DNA from 2 places in the Alteromonas sp. McT4-15 genome. Region 1 is predicted to be linked to the other one. Evidence: predicted binding sites of a transcription regulator. Region 1 holds the regulator's gene; the other holds the start of a gene.

The links. The regulator ArgR, encoded in region 1, controls arginine synthesis, uptake and breakdown. The targets are predictions, from matches to a motif close to ANTGAATANNTATTCANT.
Region 2: the regulator ArgR is predicted to act here: its motif matches at 5,653-5,670, upstream of LHL20_RS02980 (N-acetylmuramoyl-L-alanine amidase).

The regions. Positions count from the first base shown of each region.
Region 1 covers NZ_JAJALG010000024.1:21,033-29,413, reverse strand. Annotated here, with positions in the region: gene LHL20_RS15110 (TonB-dependent receptor) at 1-2,622, shown strand, start outside; gene LHL20_RS15105 (type 1 glutamine amidotransferase domain-containing protein) at 2,809-3,492, shown strand; gene argR (transcriptional regulator ArgR) at 3,567-4,031, opposite strand; gene mdh (malate dehydrogenase) at 4,268-5,206, shown strand; partial or broken gene LHL20_RS15090 (DUF2071 domain-containing protein) at 5,608-5,853, opposite strand; gene LHL20_RS15085 (alpha/beta hydrolase family protein) at 6,002-7,033, shown strand; gene ppc (phosphoenolpyruvate carboxylase) at 7,097-8,381, opposite strand, start outside.
Region 2 covers NZ_JAJALG010000002.1:254,459-262,839, forward strand. Annotated here, with positions in the region: gene LHL20_RS02965 (PH domain-containing protein) at 1-1,438, opposite strand, end outside; gene LHL20_RS02970 (PH domain-containing protein) at 1,438-2,001, opposite strand; gene arcB (aerobic respiration two-component sensor histidine kinase ArcB) at 2,100-4,454, opposite strand; gene LHL20_RS02980 (N-acetylmuramoyl-L-alanine amidase) at 4,532-5,449, opposite strand; gene gltB (glutamate synthase large subunit) at 6,070-8,381, shown strand, end outside.

The sequences.
Region 1 (8,381 bases):
GCACTAAATGACCGTTTCGGACTTAACGCTAACGGTTACCCAACTCAGCGTTCACCAATTTCTTACGATGCAATTGAATCACTTTCAATCCAAACTGCTCCGTTTGACGTTGAGTACAACGGCTTTACTGGCGGTACAATCAATGCCGTAACTAAATCAGGTACTAACGAGTTCCACGGTTCAGTAGGTTACTACTACACTGACGACTCTATGATGGGCGACAAGAACGGTGATGAAGAGTTTAACTTCGACTTCGAAGAAAAAACGTTCGTTGCAACACTTGGCGGTCCAATCATCAAAGACAAGCTATTCTTCTTTGTTGCTTATGATAAATTTGATTCTGTTGCTCCACTAAATCGTGGTCCAGCGGGCTCTGGTGCAGTAAACGAAGTAGCTAACATCACTATGGATGATGTTGCACAAGTTGGCCAAATCGTATCTGACGTGTGGGGCTTCGATATCGGTAACTTCCAGAAAGATGATGTACAGGACGAAAAGATCCTTGCTAACATCGACTGGAACATCAATGCTGATCACCGTGCTAAGTTCACTTACATGAGTACTGAAGGTAACTCTATTAATGAACAAAACGGTAACAACTTCCTGACCAATGACGAAGTACTAGGTGCATCATCTGCATGGTACGACCGCTCAGAAAAAGTTGAAAGCTTCATTGCTCACGTATTCTCTGACTGGACGTCAAATTTCTCGACTCAGTTCAAGATTGCAAGTACGACACAAGAAACTGGCCAGAACTCACTTAACGGCGCGGAATTCCCTAACTTTGCTGTTTTCCTACGTGAAGTAGATGGCGATGAGAACTACCTAACAATTGGTCCAGACCGTTTCCGTCACGGTAACTCACTAGACCAAGATTTCTTCCAAGTTAAGTTAGTAGGTATTTACACTACTGGTGACCACATCCTTAAACTTGGTTACGAGCGTGAAGAAGTAGACGTAGACAACTTGTTTGCACAGAACTCTGAAGGTTCATACTTGTTCGACAGCATTGAAGACTTAGCAAATGCGCAAGCGTCTGCACTTCTTTATGATAACGCTGTTACTAACAACGAAAATGACCTTCGTGCAATCTGGGGTTATAACTACAACTCACTATACTTCCAAGATTCATGGGAAGCGTCAGCTGAGCTAACTATCGACGCTGGTATTCGTTATGATTGGTATGAGTCAGAAGGCTCTATCCGTGAAAACCAAAACTTTGTTGACCGTTACGGTTTTACAAATACTACAGACATCGACGGTCTTGACGTAATTCTTCCTCGTGTGTCTTTCCAGTGGTATGCGTCTGACTACACGACTGTTCGTGGTGGTATCGGTCGTTTCTCTGGTGGTGCACCAAGTGTTTGGATTTCAAACAGCTACTCAAATGACGGTGTAATTTCAGACAACTATGAAGACTTCGGTTCTGGTCAAACTTACCAAGTACCAACTACACCTGATGCGGCTACTGGCCAGTATATCCCTCAAAACGTACTTGATGCACTAGCGAATACAGCACCTGACGGTACTGTAAACGCACTAGCACCAGATTTTGAAATTCCTACTACATGGAAAGTAAGCTTGGGTGTTGCGCACGAGCCAGAAATCGAAGTACTTGAAGGTTGGTTGTTCTCTGCTGACGTTCTATATAACAAGCTTGAAAATGCGACTTATTGGTACGACCAGCGTTGTGAAAACCCTGTTGGTACAGCACCAGATGGTCGTGGCGTATACGACTGTAGCGAAGGTCCAGAAGCGATTGTTACAGGTTCTGTAGACGACGGCGACGCTATGCTATACGCATTGTCTGCGTCAAAAGCGTGGGAAACGTCTTACGGTTCGTTCGACTTCTTCACTAGCTATACATATGCTGATGTAGAAGATGTGGGCTACGGTACTTCATCTACTGCAACGTCAAACTACTCTGACTTCGCAGCTTATGACCGCCAAGCGCCACGCGCTGGTACGTCTAACTTCCAGACTGAGCACCTATGGAAAATGCGCTTTAACTGGAGCAAAGAGCTAATCGACGGTTACGAGACTAAAGTGTCTGTATTTGCTGAGCGTCGTTCAGGTCAACCTTACAGCTACACATTCGACGAAAACAACGCGTGTGTGCTAGATGTTGGTGGCGGTCGTTGTGCGCGTGAAAGCCGTAACGATGATGCGGGTCACTTGCTATACGTACCTAACGGTATCGACGATCCGTTGTTTGCTTCTACGTCATTCGGTGGCGACCTAGCTGCTCAGCAAGAGTTCATTGATTACATCAACAGCTCTGAGCTTGCACAGTACAAAGGCGGCATCGCTGAGCGTAATGGCGACAACTCTCGTTGGTCTACTATCATCGATGTACGTATTCAGCAGCAACTACCAGCTTTCTACCCAGAGCATAAGCTTACTGTGTTCTTCGATATCGAGAACTTTGGTAACTTACTAAATGACGACTGGGGTCGTATCGAGCGTACTCGTTACGAGTATGAGCGTGCAGTTGTTTCTGCAAACATCGTTGATGGTCAGTACGAGTACTTTGACCTGAACAGCGACAGCCGTATTAAGAACCTAGAAGTTCTTGACCAGTCTGTATGGCAAGTTCAGTTCGGTATTAAATACGACTTCTAATCCAATGGTGTGAACCAATTGTAGTGTTAGGTGCCACTTTCCTTAATCGGGGGTGGCACTTTTTTATATCCAAAATTCAATAACTCCGCTCTCCCTTTCATTAAGATTTTCCCAAAAACTGATCTAACGCCTCTCTTTATGCGAACCAACTTGTACAAGATTTAAATAATCAAGCAAGGAGGAATAATGTCTAAACATGTATTAATGGTAATGACATCACACGAGCTAATGGGTGATACGGGTAATAAAACCGGTATGTGGCTAGAGGAGTTTGCCGCCCCGTACTATGCATTTAAAGATGCCGGCTATACCTTAACGTTAGCATCGCCTATGGGGGGCCAAGTGCCAATTGACCCCAACAGTCTAGCGGATGATGCCATGACGGATGATGCTATCCGTTACACAAAAGATGAAGTTGCACGCAGTGCTGTAGCCTCAACAATTCCGCTAGAAGATGTAAGAGCCGACGAGTTCGATGCGGTGTTTTATCCAGGTGGGCACGGCCCACTTTGGGATTTATCGGACAACGCGCATTCAATTAAGCTAATTGAAGACACTATTGCAGCGAAAAAACCGGTAGGTGCAGTCTGCCACGCACCGATTGTACTTAAAGATGTTAAAGACCCAGAGGGTAAGTACTTAGTTGATGGAAAAGCGGTAACCGGTTTTTCAAACAGCGAAGAGGCTGCAATGGAACTTACCGATGTGGTGCCGTACTTAGTCGAAGATGAGTTGGTTAAAAAAGGCGGTAAGTATGAAAGTGCCGATGATTTTGCTGTGAAAGTGTGTAGTGACGGACTGTTGGTGACCGGGCAAAATCCGCCATCGTCTCGTCCGGCTGCTGACGCGCTTATAAATTTGTTGTCGTAGCGTTACGATTAGATGCAAAAAAGCCGCAAACCTTAGATAAGGCTTCGCGGCTTTTTGCTATTTGGCAGGTACACCTATACGTTTTCGAACAAGTCTTCTACGCGTTGACGAAGCTCTTCAATGTTCGATACATCGGCCGGCGCAATAAAAATAGTATCGTCGCCAGCAATAGTCCCTAGCACACCATCTTTCTTGCTTAATGAGTCAAGAAGACGTGCAATTAGCTGTGCCGCGCCTGGGCTTGTCCTGATGATAACCATTACGTTATTGTGGACAATATCCAGCACCAACTGTTTAAGCGGGCTTTTTGCTGTAGGCATACCAAGCTCTGGCGGTAAGCAATACACCATGTCACCTCGGGCGTTACGCGTACGTACTGCACCAAACTTACTTAGCATGCGAGATATTTTAGACTGGCTAATATTGTCAAAACCTTGTGCTTTTAAAGCATCAACAATTTCGCCTTGTGAACCGTAACTTTCTGCTTTAAGTATTTCTTTGAAAGCTTTAATCAGTTGCTCTTGTTTTGCGTTAGCCATTAGCGCTCTTTCTATTCTATCGTTCGTTAAAAAGGTTTTTATTTTATGTTGCTATATTGTGCCCCACAGGTGGACTTTGCGCAATTTGTTTGCATAATCATTCATGATAATGAATATCGCATAAAAATCGCTAAAAATAACGTTAATAAGACGATCCGGTGATTGAGTTTTCCCCCGCGTTGCATTAGTGTGACGTTCCGTTTAAATACGTGAAGTAATCCCATAGGAGAAATGGTATGAAAGTAGCCGTGTTAGGTGCTGCCGGTGGTATTGGTCAGGCGCTGTCTTTGTTGTTGAAAACACAATTGCCAGCAGGTTCAGAATTAGCGCTTTACGACGTAGCGCCAGTTGTTCCTGGTGTTGCTGTTGATTTGAGCCACATCCCCACTGCAGTAAAAGTAACCGGTCACGGTAAAGATGACCTAGCTGAAGCACTAACTGGATCTGACGTTGTTCTTATTCCAGCGGGTATGCCTCGTAAGCCAGGTATGGATCGTTCTGATCTGTTCAACATCAACGCCGGCATTGTTAAGAACCTAATTGAAGGTGTAGCTGATAACTGCCCGAACGCGTGTGTTGGTATCATCACTAACCCTGTAAACACAACTGTTGCGATTGCAGCAGAAACGCTAAAAGCAAAAGGCGTTTACGACAAGAACAAGCTTTTCGGTGTAACTACGCTTGACGTTATCCGCGCTGAAACGTTTGTTGCTGAGCTTAAAGGTGTAGACGTATCTTCTGTACACGTACCGGTAATCGGTGGTCACTCTGGTACTACAATCCTTCCTCTTCTTTCACAAGTTGAAGGTGTTGAGTTCACAGACGAAGAAGTTGCTAGCCTAACAACGCGTATCCAGAACGCAGGTACTGAAGTTGTTGAAGCAAAAGCAGGCGGCGGCTCTGCAACCCTATCTATGGGTCAAGCAGCAGCGCGTTTCTGTCTATCTCTAGTTGCAGCAATGCAAGGTGAGAACGTTGTTGAGTACACTTACGTACAAACTGACGACAGCGACGACGCAGCATTCTTCGCACACCCAGTTCGCCTAGGCGCAAACGGTGTTGAAGAAATCTTACCATACGGCGAGCTTAGCGCATTCGAAGAAAAAGCGAAAAACGACATGCTTGAAGGCCTACGTGGCGACATCAAGCTAGGTGTTGACTTCGTAAACGGCTAATTGGTGAGTGTCATTGGCAGGCCTTTGAACGTAGGCACGCCGTGAATACTTCCCTGTAGGCTTCGCCACCGCATCCCTGCGGTGGAGAGCCTACTTATCAAACCCCGCCAACTCTAGGTATCTCATTAGTCCAATCGCTGAAGTTTTAAAACAAAGCAGTCTGTTACGACCTTACGTATCTAGCCTTATTGTTGCTTCTTTGTAGGCTTCGTCACCGCATCCTTGGCACAGGAGAGTCTACTTATCAAAGCCCCGCCAACTCTAGGCATATTATTAGCCTAATCACTGAAGTATTAATAAAGAGCAGTCTGTTACGACCTTACGAATCCAGCCTTTTTTGTTGCATCTATGTAGGCCTCGTCACGGGATACTTACTTGAAAGGGCTTGTATTCTCTTTGTGTTATCCAATAACTGTGGGGGGTAAGTAAATAGTAAACTCATTGATGGGTTCTATGAGGACGCTGTAAGGCGAGTGTTGTTCTGACTCTTTGACAATGTCGAGATCAGATAAAAGCTTAAAATTCGCAGATACAAGTTTAGCGGGCTTTACTGCTAATTCTTTATGCCAGACGCGGTAAGTCCCCAGTCTGTTATCCCTTCGATAATAAAAGCCTGCGAGAGGGTGGGGTAAACAGACTAAAGCAGAAACCTGCTTCGCAATTGGCCGTTTAATTCAATGCACAACGACAAATTTTGTTACTAATCAGGTTCGTATTTTGTTGAGTTGCATGCGTTTTCGTTATTTACTAACTTCATTCTGACTGTTTTTTATTTGAATTCAACAAGGATGTGTTATGAGTCTTTTAAAACGCACTGCTTTACTTTCCATCGCACTTTTAGCCCTTTGCATAAACGTCAATACGGTTGCAGCTACAATCAATACTGCGCCATTAGCAGATACTGCATTTGCTAAACTGCCAGAAGCATTAACCCTTAAAGGCGATGCACTTCCTTTTACTGATTACAAAGCATGGTTAGCACATGCGCAAAGCAATAACCAAAAAGTCGCGTATGTGGATAGATGGCAAAAAGCGGTAAACCCTAAAAAATTCAATGCGCTTATGAAGACAACAAGTGCGCAATGGATTGAGTATGAATCGGATGGTTTAAAGATTTCAGGTGTTATGGTGTCACCAAAGCATGTTGGCGACAAAAAACTACCAGTGATCATTTATAATCGCGGTGGTAACCATAAGCATAATGTAACGCGCATAGCGGTGGTTGAGCGTTTAATGCCGCTCGCCGAACAGGGTTATATTGTTTTGGCGAGTAATTATCGAGGCGCTAAATTTAGCCAAGGGAAAGATGAATTTGGCGGCGATGATGTAAACGACGTTTTGCGACTGATTGAAATAGCCAAGCAGTTACCTAATGCCGACTCCAATAAGATTGCCTTATATGGCGTAAGTCGTGGCGGCATGATGACTTGGCAGGCGCTTCGAAATAACACAAATGACATTACTAGTGCAGTTATTGTAGCAGGCCCGTCTGATTTACATACAACTGTGGCGCGCCGCCCAGACATGCAGGCGCTGCTTAATAAACTTGTTCCGAATATGGAGCAAAACCAAACAAAAGCCCTTGATGAACGCTCAGCGGTAAAATGGATTGATGAGCTAAATCCGAATGTACCTATTTTGCTAGTGCACGGAAGTGCAGATGTGCGCGTTGATGTTTCACATTCGCTTAAGGCAGCACAAAAGCTAAAAGACAATAACCACTCGCATAAGCTGGTTGTTTATGAAAACGGCGATCACAGTTTAACTTTCTATCGCGATGAGGTGGAAAGCGAAATCAATAGTTGGTTAGCGGAGCACTTTCAGTAACGCAATAAAAAAGCCCGCTACGTGATACGAAGCGGGCCTCTTTGATTTGAAGGGTTAGCGTACTTAACCTGTGTTACGCATACCAATGGCAATTCCGGCAATGGTCACCATCATTGCGCGCTCTAAGCTGGTATTTTGCGACTCATCACCCGCTTTACGGATGCGATCAAGAAGCTCAATTTGCAGGTAGTGCAAAGGCTGTAAATACGCTGCGCGAATTTCCATAGACTCTTTACCCTGCGGGTCGTTCTTCATAATGTCGTCGTCACCGGTAATAGCAAGCAGTGACGAAATACTTTCTTTAAGCTCTGTGCGCAGAGCTTCACCAAAGTGCTTAAGCTCTTTAGGTACAAGACGTTCGTCATACGCTTCACTGATACGCGGGTCGGCTTTGTGGAACACCATGTCTAGCATTGATAGACGAGAGCGGTAAAACGGCCATTCACTGAACATTTCGTTCACCACCTTTTCGTTCTCTTCGTTTTTAACGCTGTCAATGGCGCGCATTACACCTAGCCAGCTCGGCAATACCAAGCGGGTCTGTGCCCATGCAAAGATCCAAGGAATAGCGCGTAAGCTCTCAATACCACCCTGTGGCTTACGTTTAGCTGGTCGACTTCCTAGCGGCAGTTTGCCAAGCTCTTGTTCAGGTGTGGCAACGCGGAAGTAAGGCACAAACTCTTCATCGTGTCTTACCGTTGCGCGATAGTTATCGCGGCCTTGTGCGGCCATTGCCGTAATAAGCTCGCGCCACTCTTCTTTAGGTGCCGGTGGCGGAAACAACATAGCTTCAATGATGGCACTGGCGTAAATACCCAAGCTGCGCTTAGCCAGCTTCGGCATACCGAATTTGTAACGAATAGTCTCGCCTTGCTCAGTCACGCGGAAGCCACCTTCTAGCGAGCCCGGAGGCTGCGAATAAATGGCTGCATGTGCTGGCAGGCCACCACGACCAATTGTACCACCACGACCGTGGAACAAGGTCAGGCTCACGTCGAATTCTTCAGCAATGGCAACTAACGCTTCTTGTGATTGATACTGTGCCCAGCCTGCAGCTAATGCACCAGCATCTTTCGCTGAGTCAGAGTAACCAATCATAACGAACTGACGGCCCTTCACATAGCCGCGATACCAGTCGATGGATAAAAGCTTGCGCATGACATCAGGTGAATTGTTTAAGTCGTCTAGTGTTTCAAACAAAGGAGCAACAGGCATTGGCCAATCTACGCCACTTTCTTGAAGTAGAAGCTGTACTGCCATGACGTCTGATGGCTCACTCGCCATCGAAATAATATAAATACCAAAACCATGCTTGCTGTGTTTAGCAATTACTTTGCAGGTATCAAGT
Region 2 (8,381 bases), on a different contig from region 1:
CCATAACTTGTTGCACTTTGTAGGGCTCAAAACACAAATAGTCTACCCCTATTCGGCCGCGTCTGACGTAAACGTAGTTTTCATCAAACGCAATACCCCAGCGCCACCAGCGCAGAGTCAATAGTAGACAAACGGCAGTAAACCCACTTAAAGACAACAAGATAATATCTTGATGGTCACTAATAATGCCCACACAAAGTGCGAATAAGAAAGGTATTGTCCAGGCAACCGCTAACCAGTGGAGTATAAAGCGCTTGCTAATGACTTGGTAAGTTTGATGATGAAGATCACACCCTGGCATAACTTCACGACTTAAGGCTAAGGCTTCCGACTCGGTTACAGAAGGCACAATAAGCTTGTTGGGCGACATTAACTCTTGCACTTGTTGGCTTGCCGTTGTGTTTTGCTCGAAGTACAAATTTACCCGCTTGAGGACTTTATCTAGCCAGTCCTGTTTTGCAGTTATCATTTGAATACGCGACGCACGCATACTGACTTCTAGCTTATTAAGGAGTCCGCTTCTTCGAATATACCTGTCGCCAGCCCGAGAGAGTGTATACCCATAAAAAGTAAATAGTGCCCCGCCCACACTAAGTAAAGCCATTGCAGCCATCACCATCATAATGATGACAAATGCATACAAACTAAACTGCCACCACGCTATCGCTTGTTCACCTACTAACTGGTTGAGTTGCAGCCCTTTTTCAGCAAGCCACTCAGATACAAATCCTATAACGTCATCATAAAACGGCGCTGCCGCTCCCAATATGATCCACACTCTGTTGTTGGTGATGCCGTGGATCACAATGTCACCCACTGAGCGAGTATTAAGAATTTCTTCAGAGGCGTCTTGCTGTGAACCCGCTATCTCATCCACGGTATCATTCATATCCGTCGATGAATTATTGGCGGAATCATCGCGGTGGGCTTTCTCAAATAACACGCGTTTTTTAAGTGCATGGGCATAATCTAGCGGCACAGCGACAATTTTAGCTTCCTCTTTCCCGCTACCTGCCGTGTCTAACACTACTAACGCATATCCAAAAGGCCGATAATAAAAGGGCAACTCAATTTTAACGTTCTGAATGCGCCATAGCGGCAAGTTGGTATAACGGCGTTGAAACACACCTGTATGAATTTCTACATGCTGATTATGAACCCTAAACTTGTACATCAAGAAACTTACAACGCCGCTTAATGTGGTTAGTATAATGACAGCGGCAATACCGATATGGGCTTCCGGAGAGTTGAGGTTTTCGAAGATATTAAGACTCACTGCAATTGCAGGGATGGCATAGACCAGTCCTTGTGCAGTATTGATAATATTGCGCACCGTAAAGTATACAATGGCAATGGGTGATAGCCTTCTCCAATCATCACCGGTTTCAACTTTTGTCGGTGTAGCCTCTTGTGGTATAGACGTGGTTTGCTCTGACATTAGCGTGCACTCACATCTTTATGGTCGAGGATATATTGGCGAATTCGTTCCGCGCGCTCAAGGGGAAGGCCCGGTATTTCAAAGGTATGCATTTCGCCACCTGCAGAGAAAACTTGCAGTTTCGCCAGTCCCGCCCATCTATCGAATGGACCTCTTTTTACTTCAACATGCTGTACTCGTAAAATTGGCTGACAAGAAAGCCCTCTGAACACTAAACCAGACTGTTTGCTAATATCTTGTTCTCGCACGGCGTACATAATTTTGGTGTCGGCAAACCAGTGGTAAATAAACCAAACAAGTCCCAATATGCTAATAACTCCAACAACAAAGGGGTAGGCGTAGACTAAATCTTCAGGTAAATCGAAAAAGGGGTTAAACCGTAAAACGGACACAACCCCAATCAAAATAAGCGCTAGGAGTGTTACAAACACAAGGTTGAGCATTCGATACTTCGGGCTAATAGGCTCGAGCACTAGCGCGTCTAAGTGTGGTAACTCATCGTTACGCACTTGCTGATTTGAAAATTGAACATTATCAGGCTGCATATCTACTTGGTTCATCATACTCATCTTCCTTTTGCTTTTTCGCCCCCACTAAAAAAGGGGCAAAAGCCCCTTTTTAAATGAACGAGTAGTCTCGTTATTTCAATTATAGGCCTGTTTTAATCGTCAACTTGTTGTTCATTCAACCAGTCGTGAAGTGCTTTCATATCGTGTTGAACCGCCATCTGAAGCTCTTCAACCCAGTCATGCACGTTCTCCCACCATGTAGGGTGATCGCCTTGCTGAATTTGGTTTGCTATACGCTGCACACGTGCCAAACCTACAGAGCCTGCTGCACCTTTTATTTTATGTGCCTGAGAGCATACTTCTGATTTTTCATCAGCACTTAAGCTCAACTGCAGTATTTCCATATACTCTGGCATTTTCTCTTGGAATACTTTCACGCTAGCACGCACCATTTCGTCGCCTATGGTATCAACCAACATCTGTAGTAAGTCCATATCTAAAATGTTACTTAATGTTTTATTCGGCTCAGGACGTTCTACTTCACCGTCAACTTCAAGAGGCGCCGGTGGCGCATGAAACAGTTCATTAAACACCTCGATCACACGAGACTTTTTGATAGGCTTGGCGATGACATCATCCATACCGTTTTCTAAATACTCATCACGCTTTTTAATGACATTTGCGGTTAACGCCACAATAGGGGTTTGCATGACCAAGTCTTCCTCAATGAGCGTACTGGCAACGTCAAAACCTGTCATGTCAGGCAACTGAATATCAAGTAGGATCAAGTCATATTGATTGGCGCGTGCTTTATCAATGGCTTCTTGCCCTGTCATAGCGACATCCACTTTTTGACCAAGCTTTTCAAGCAAGGCCTTCGCTACCATAACGTTAAGCTCGATATCTTCTACCAGTAGAATATTAAGACCGGTCACTTCTAACTGCGCGACTTTCATCGGGCTATTTGAAATTTGCACGGGTAGTACAATTTCAAATCGAGTTCCCTTGCCCACTTGGCTCGAAACGTGGATTTCGCCTTTCATCAAGTCGACCATTTGCTTACAAATGGCAAGTCCAATGCCAGTACCTGTGGCTGACTGATGATCTGGATGATCGACCTGGTAATACATGGCGAAAATCTTCTCTATTTCGCTCTCTGGAATACCCACACCAGTATCTTCAATAATGAAGGTAACATAAGCCTTATCACCGTCAGGTTTCGTCGATGACACCGACAAACTTACGTGTCCCTTTTGTGTGAACTTGACCGCATTGAACAATATATTCCACAAAATTTGGCGTAAGCGTGTACCGTCAATTTCAACCAAACGTGGCAACGGCTCGTTGATTGTCGTTTTCAGTTCTAACTGTTTATCCGCAGCAAGTAAGCGAATAATACTACTTAGCTCTTCCGTAAAATCTTTAAGCGAAACCGTTTTAAGGCTAAGTTCTAACTTATCTCTGTCGAGTTTATCTAGGTCGATAATGTCGTTAAAAATATTACCTAACGTAATTGCACTGGCATAAATTGTACTTACCCAACTGAACTGCTCATCGCTTAAATCAGTGTCACGTAACATACGACTAAGCCCAACAATACCGTTAAGCGGCGTACGCAACTCATGGCTAATCGTTGCAATAAAACGCGTTTTGTCGGTACTCGCTTTCGCTGCTGCATTTTCTGCTTGCTTGCGCTCTGTCATGTCTCGACCAAACGATAACAAACCTAAGCGGTTACCTTCTTTATCGAAAAACGGCACACGCTTCATTTCGAAGTAACGGCGACGTCCATCGGCAAAGCGCAACCATAACTCTTCGGTGATACTTGCATTTGTCTCTAAGACTTCATGGTCACTAGCAACGATTTGTCGAGCGAGCTCTTCTTCATACACATCTTTTGGCGTTAGCCCAAGAAGCTCTTGTTCCGTTTTGCCTGTCATCAACTCGGCAATACGGTTGCAACCTGCAAAGCGACCTTCTTCATTGCGATAGTAGATAAGATCAGGTGACGCATCGATAATTGACCGCAAGAGTGTTGATAAACGTCTAGCTTGTGCTTCCTGTTCAGATTTGTCTTGTATTTCTTTTTCCAAGTCTTTGAACAGAGCTTCGCGCTCTTCTTGTGCTTGCTTGCGCTGCTCTATTTCATGGTTAAGTTGGCGAATATTGCTTTGAAGCTCTCGATTCAAGAACACGTCTTCTTCGCGAAGACTTTCAAGTTGGCTTACCACTTCTTTCAAATTTGTGCGTGAATTTTCCAGCTGCTTAATAAGCTCGCTGAAAAAATACAGCACCCATGGCGCTGATAGCATGGTGAGCACAACTGCGCTTATAAAATCATCGGGCTGAACTTGGCTTCCCATACTCACGCGGATAACATATGAACCGCCCAACGTGAACACCAATGACAGCACTACGAAGAGAATGCTGAGTTTCAATGTGCCAAAACGTTGAACAAATTGAGCAAACCGAATTGCCCAAGAATCGTTTGGTGAATCTGAATGCATGTACGTCTAATCTAAGCTTATTTTGCCCCTATCCTAGCAGGCTTTGTGCGCTTCGGGAATGAACAACGTAATTGCCGTCATTTACTTGGTAACTTTTCACTAACTTCATTGATGTATCGCGTATTTACCCAACCTGTAGTTGTGTAAGACACTCTGGCCCACTCTCCCTGCTTTTCGATAATGGTAAGCATATCTCCTTTGTTGACCTCGCCATTTATTTTCTCGAAGTCTGTACCCGGGCCCGAACGGACATTTAGTGTGCTTGCATTCACACTAGCTCGCTTTTTGCTCACAACTTCCCGTTCGGCGCTGTTAAAAGTACTTTGCGCTGATATTTTTGTTTCTCTCGCAGGCTCTATTTTTATGTTCAGCAACCTCGCTCGCAGTTCATCAAGGGGAAACGCTGGACCGGGGTCAATCTTTCTTACTGGTGCGATTTCTTCGTGGCCAACAATCACCTTTATGTGATAACGCTGACACAACGCTTTACACAAAGCATACGTTCTCGCGATTTGCTCATCGGTAAACTTGTGCCAGTAAGTTTTTGCCGTTTGGTTTCGATGTACAGCTTCAACAACATCATCTTGGGGGCATGTTTTTCCGAACCACGTTTTAAACTCGCCTCGACTATTTTGCGTTAACTGTCCTGCATTATCTAACTCAATGCCTATTGAATACCGATTGATATTTGTTCTGCCCTTATAACTACTTTTACCCGCATGCCATGCAATCTTATTGGTCGGCAGCATTTGGACAATGTCACCATTTCTGCCAATCGCAAAGTGGGCGGATACGTTGCTATCAGGATTTGTCATTACATCTACAGAAGAGACTAAGCTACTTCCAGCTGTAAAATGAATGACAATGGTGTCAGGCAAATCTTCATCAAAACTGCCAGAAGAATTAGGCGATGGGGAGAAACTGACATTTGGACCATTGAGTAAATGGGATTTCATCACGAGGGTACTTGATGGTACGAAAGATGAAGTCGGCATAAAAATCCTTTTAAGTAGATGTTTGCAGTAGCACCGCGTACATCTATTCAGTGCATATTTATTGGCTTGATTAAGATCACCACACTTTACATTAGCTCACTTTTTAACCAATATAGCAAACATCAATTTCAAGTGGAACTTGATGTTTACAACTACATAAAAATACATTCTTTAGCTCATTGACAACATAAAACAATAAAATCAGAGCATAATTATTCACAAGTACTTTTTAAATGAGACCCGTTATCATTTGAAGACGGGCTAACCAAGACGTTAATAAAATTATAACAACTCCATTACAACCCATATTTTTTAAATATATAGCATTGAAAAATAAAGATTTTAAGCGAGTTATACTAATTCACTATATCAGTGACACTTTTTACGTTTGATTTTAGATTTTAATGTGGGTATTTTGTACGGCCCGCATCGCAATAATGCATAAAAATGCGGAAAGACTGGAATCCTCTAATAATAAATAAACGACAAGAAAGGCGCAGGCCGCACGCAATAACGCGTGTGAGCACAAAAGACGTCTAACCATGTTGTGATACGCAAACCTAGGCGCATCTACACGCAACGCATACCTTGCCCAGTCAAAAGGTTGAAGGAGTTAAGAGATGAGTTTATATAATCCCAATGATTCCCGGGACAACTGCGGGTTTGGCTTAATCGCCCACACCCACGGGGAAGCCAGTCATGAATTGGTAACAACTGCAATTCACGGCCTAGACCGTATGCAGCATCGTGGCGGTATCGCCGCAGACGGGAAAACCGGTGATGGCTGTGGTTTACTACTGCAAAAACCGGATGCGTTCTTCCATGCAATCGCCGAAGAAAATGGCTGGAAACTCAGCAAAAAATACGGCGTGGGCATGATTTTTTTAAGTCAGGACCCAGTACTTGCGCAAACTGCGCGTGAGATACTAAATGAAGAACTTGAAAGAGAAACGCTATCAGTAGTGGGCTGGCGCGAAGTGCCTGTCGACCGCTCAGTACTCGGCGAACTCGCACTCACAGGCGTACCGCAAATCGAACAAGTATTTGTGAATGCCCCTGCGGGTTGGCGTAAACGCGACCTAGAGCGTCGCCTTTACATGATCCGCCGTAGAGCAGAAAAGCGCCTTGAAGCCGATCCAGATTTTTACGTTGCTTGCTTGTCAGGCCTTGTAACAATCTATAAAGGCTTGGTAATGCCTAAAGATCTGCCTGCCTTTTATCACGATCTTGCCGATGAGCGCATGCAAAGTGCAATATGTGTATTCCACCAGCGCTTTTCTACTAACACATTGCCGCGTTGGCCATTAGCACAACCTTTCCGTTTCCTTGCGCACAATGGTGAAATTAACACCATTAAAGGAAACCGCGACTGGGCAATGGCACGTGCTGCAAAATTCGCTACACCGCTTATCCCAGATCTGAAAGACGCTGCACCTTTTGTAAACACTGAAGGCTCAGACTCGTCGTCTCTTGATAATATGCTAGAGCTGTTCTTGGCAGGCGGTATGGATTTGTTCCGTGCGATGCGTTTGCTTGTGCCACCCGCATATCAAAACAACAAAACCATGGATGACGACCTACGTGCATTTTATGAGTTCAACTCTATGCACATGGAGCCGTGGGATGGTCCGGCCGGTATCGTATTGACTAATGGCCGTCATGTTGCGTGTAACCTCGATAGAAATGGTTTACGCCCTGCTCGCTACGTCATTACCAAAAATGGTTTTATTACCCTTGCCTCAGAAGTGGGTATTTGGGATTACGAGCAAGCCGACGTTATTGAAAAGGGCCGCGTAGGTCCTGGCGAAATGCTTGCCGTTGATACTTACACCGGCAAAATCTGGCGCTCAAACGAAATTGATGATGACTTAAAAGAGCGTCATCCTTATAAAGAGTGGCTAGAAAAGCACATTCGTCGTTTAACGCCGATTGAACAACTCGATGCATCGCTTATTGGTAAGCGTGTGTTCGATGACGACGCCATGGCGGTGTACCACAAGCTTCACGCATATAGCTACGAAGAAATTCAGCAGGTTGTTAAAGTACTGGCAAAAGACGGCCAAGAAGCCGTAGGCTCTATGGGTGACGACACGCCAATGGCGGTGATGTCATCGCGTCAGCGCACGGTGTATGATTATTTCCGTCAGCAATTCGCTCAGGTAACTAACCCGCCAATCGACCCACTACGTGAAAACCACGTTATGTCGCTAGCAACCTGTATTGGACGTGAACAAAACGTATTTAGCGAAACCTCAGGCTACGCAGACCGCGTATTGTTTGACTCGCCAATATTGATGTATACCGACCTGAAACAGCTACGTGAATTTAACCCAGACAACTATTACTCTGAAGTCGTAGAGCTTCAATATGCTCCACAAGAAGGCTTAAAGAAAGCCATTGAACGCGTATGTAATGAAGTTGAGATGCTGGTGAAAAACAAACGTGCTGCGTTCGTTATTTTGTCAGATAGAAATATCAAGCAAAACCGTTTAGTTATCCCTGCGGCAATGGCCGTTGGTGCCGTACAGCGCCGCTTAGTTGAGAAGTCACTACGCTGCGATGCCAACATAGTTGTTGAAACCGCTAGTGCACGTGATCCGCATCACTTTGCGGTGCTTATTGGTTTAGGTGCTACAGCGATTTATCCTTTCCTTGCTTATGAAACTATTGAGCAACTTTGCGAGAAAGGCGAACTTGATATCACACCAATGCAAGCCACGTTGAACTACCGCAAAGGTATCAACAAAGGTCTTTACAAGATTATGTCAAAGATGGGCATTAGTACCGTTGCCAGCTACAGAAGCTCTAAGCTGTTTGAGGCCATTGGTATTAATAGCGAAGTAATGCAGCTTTGCTTTAATGGCGTTACTTCACGTATTCAAGGCGCCGGCTTCGATGATTTCCAACAAGATTTAATTAACTTAAATCGCGT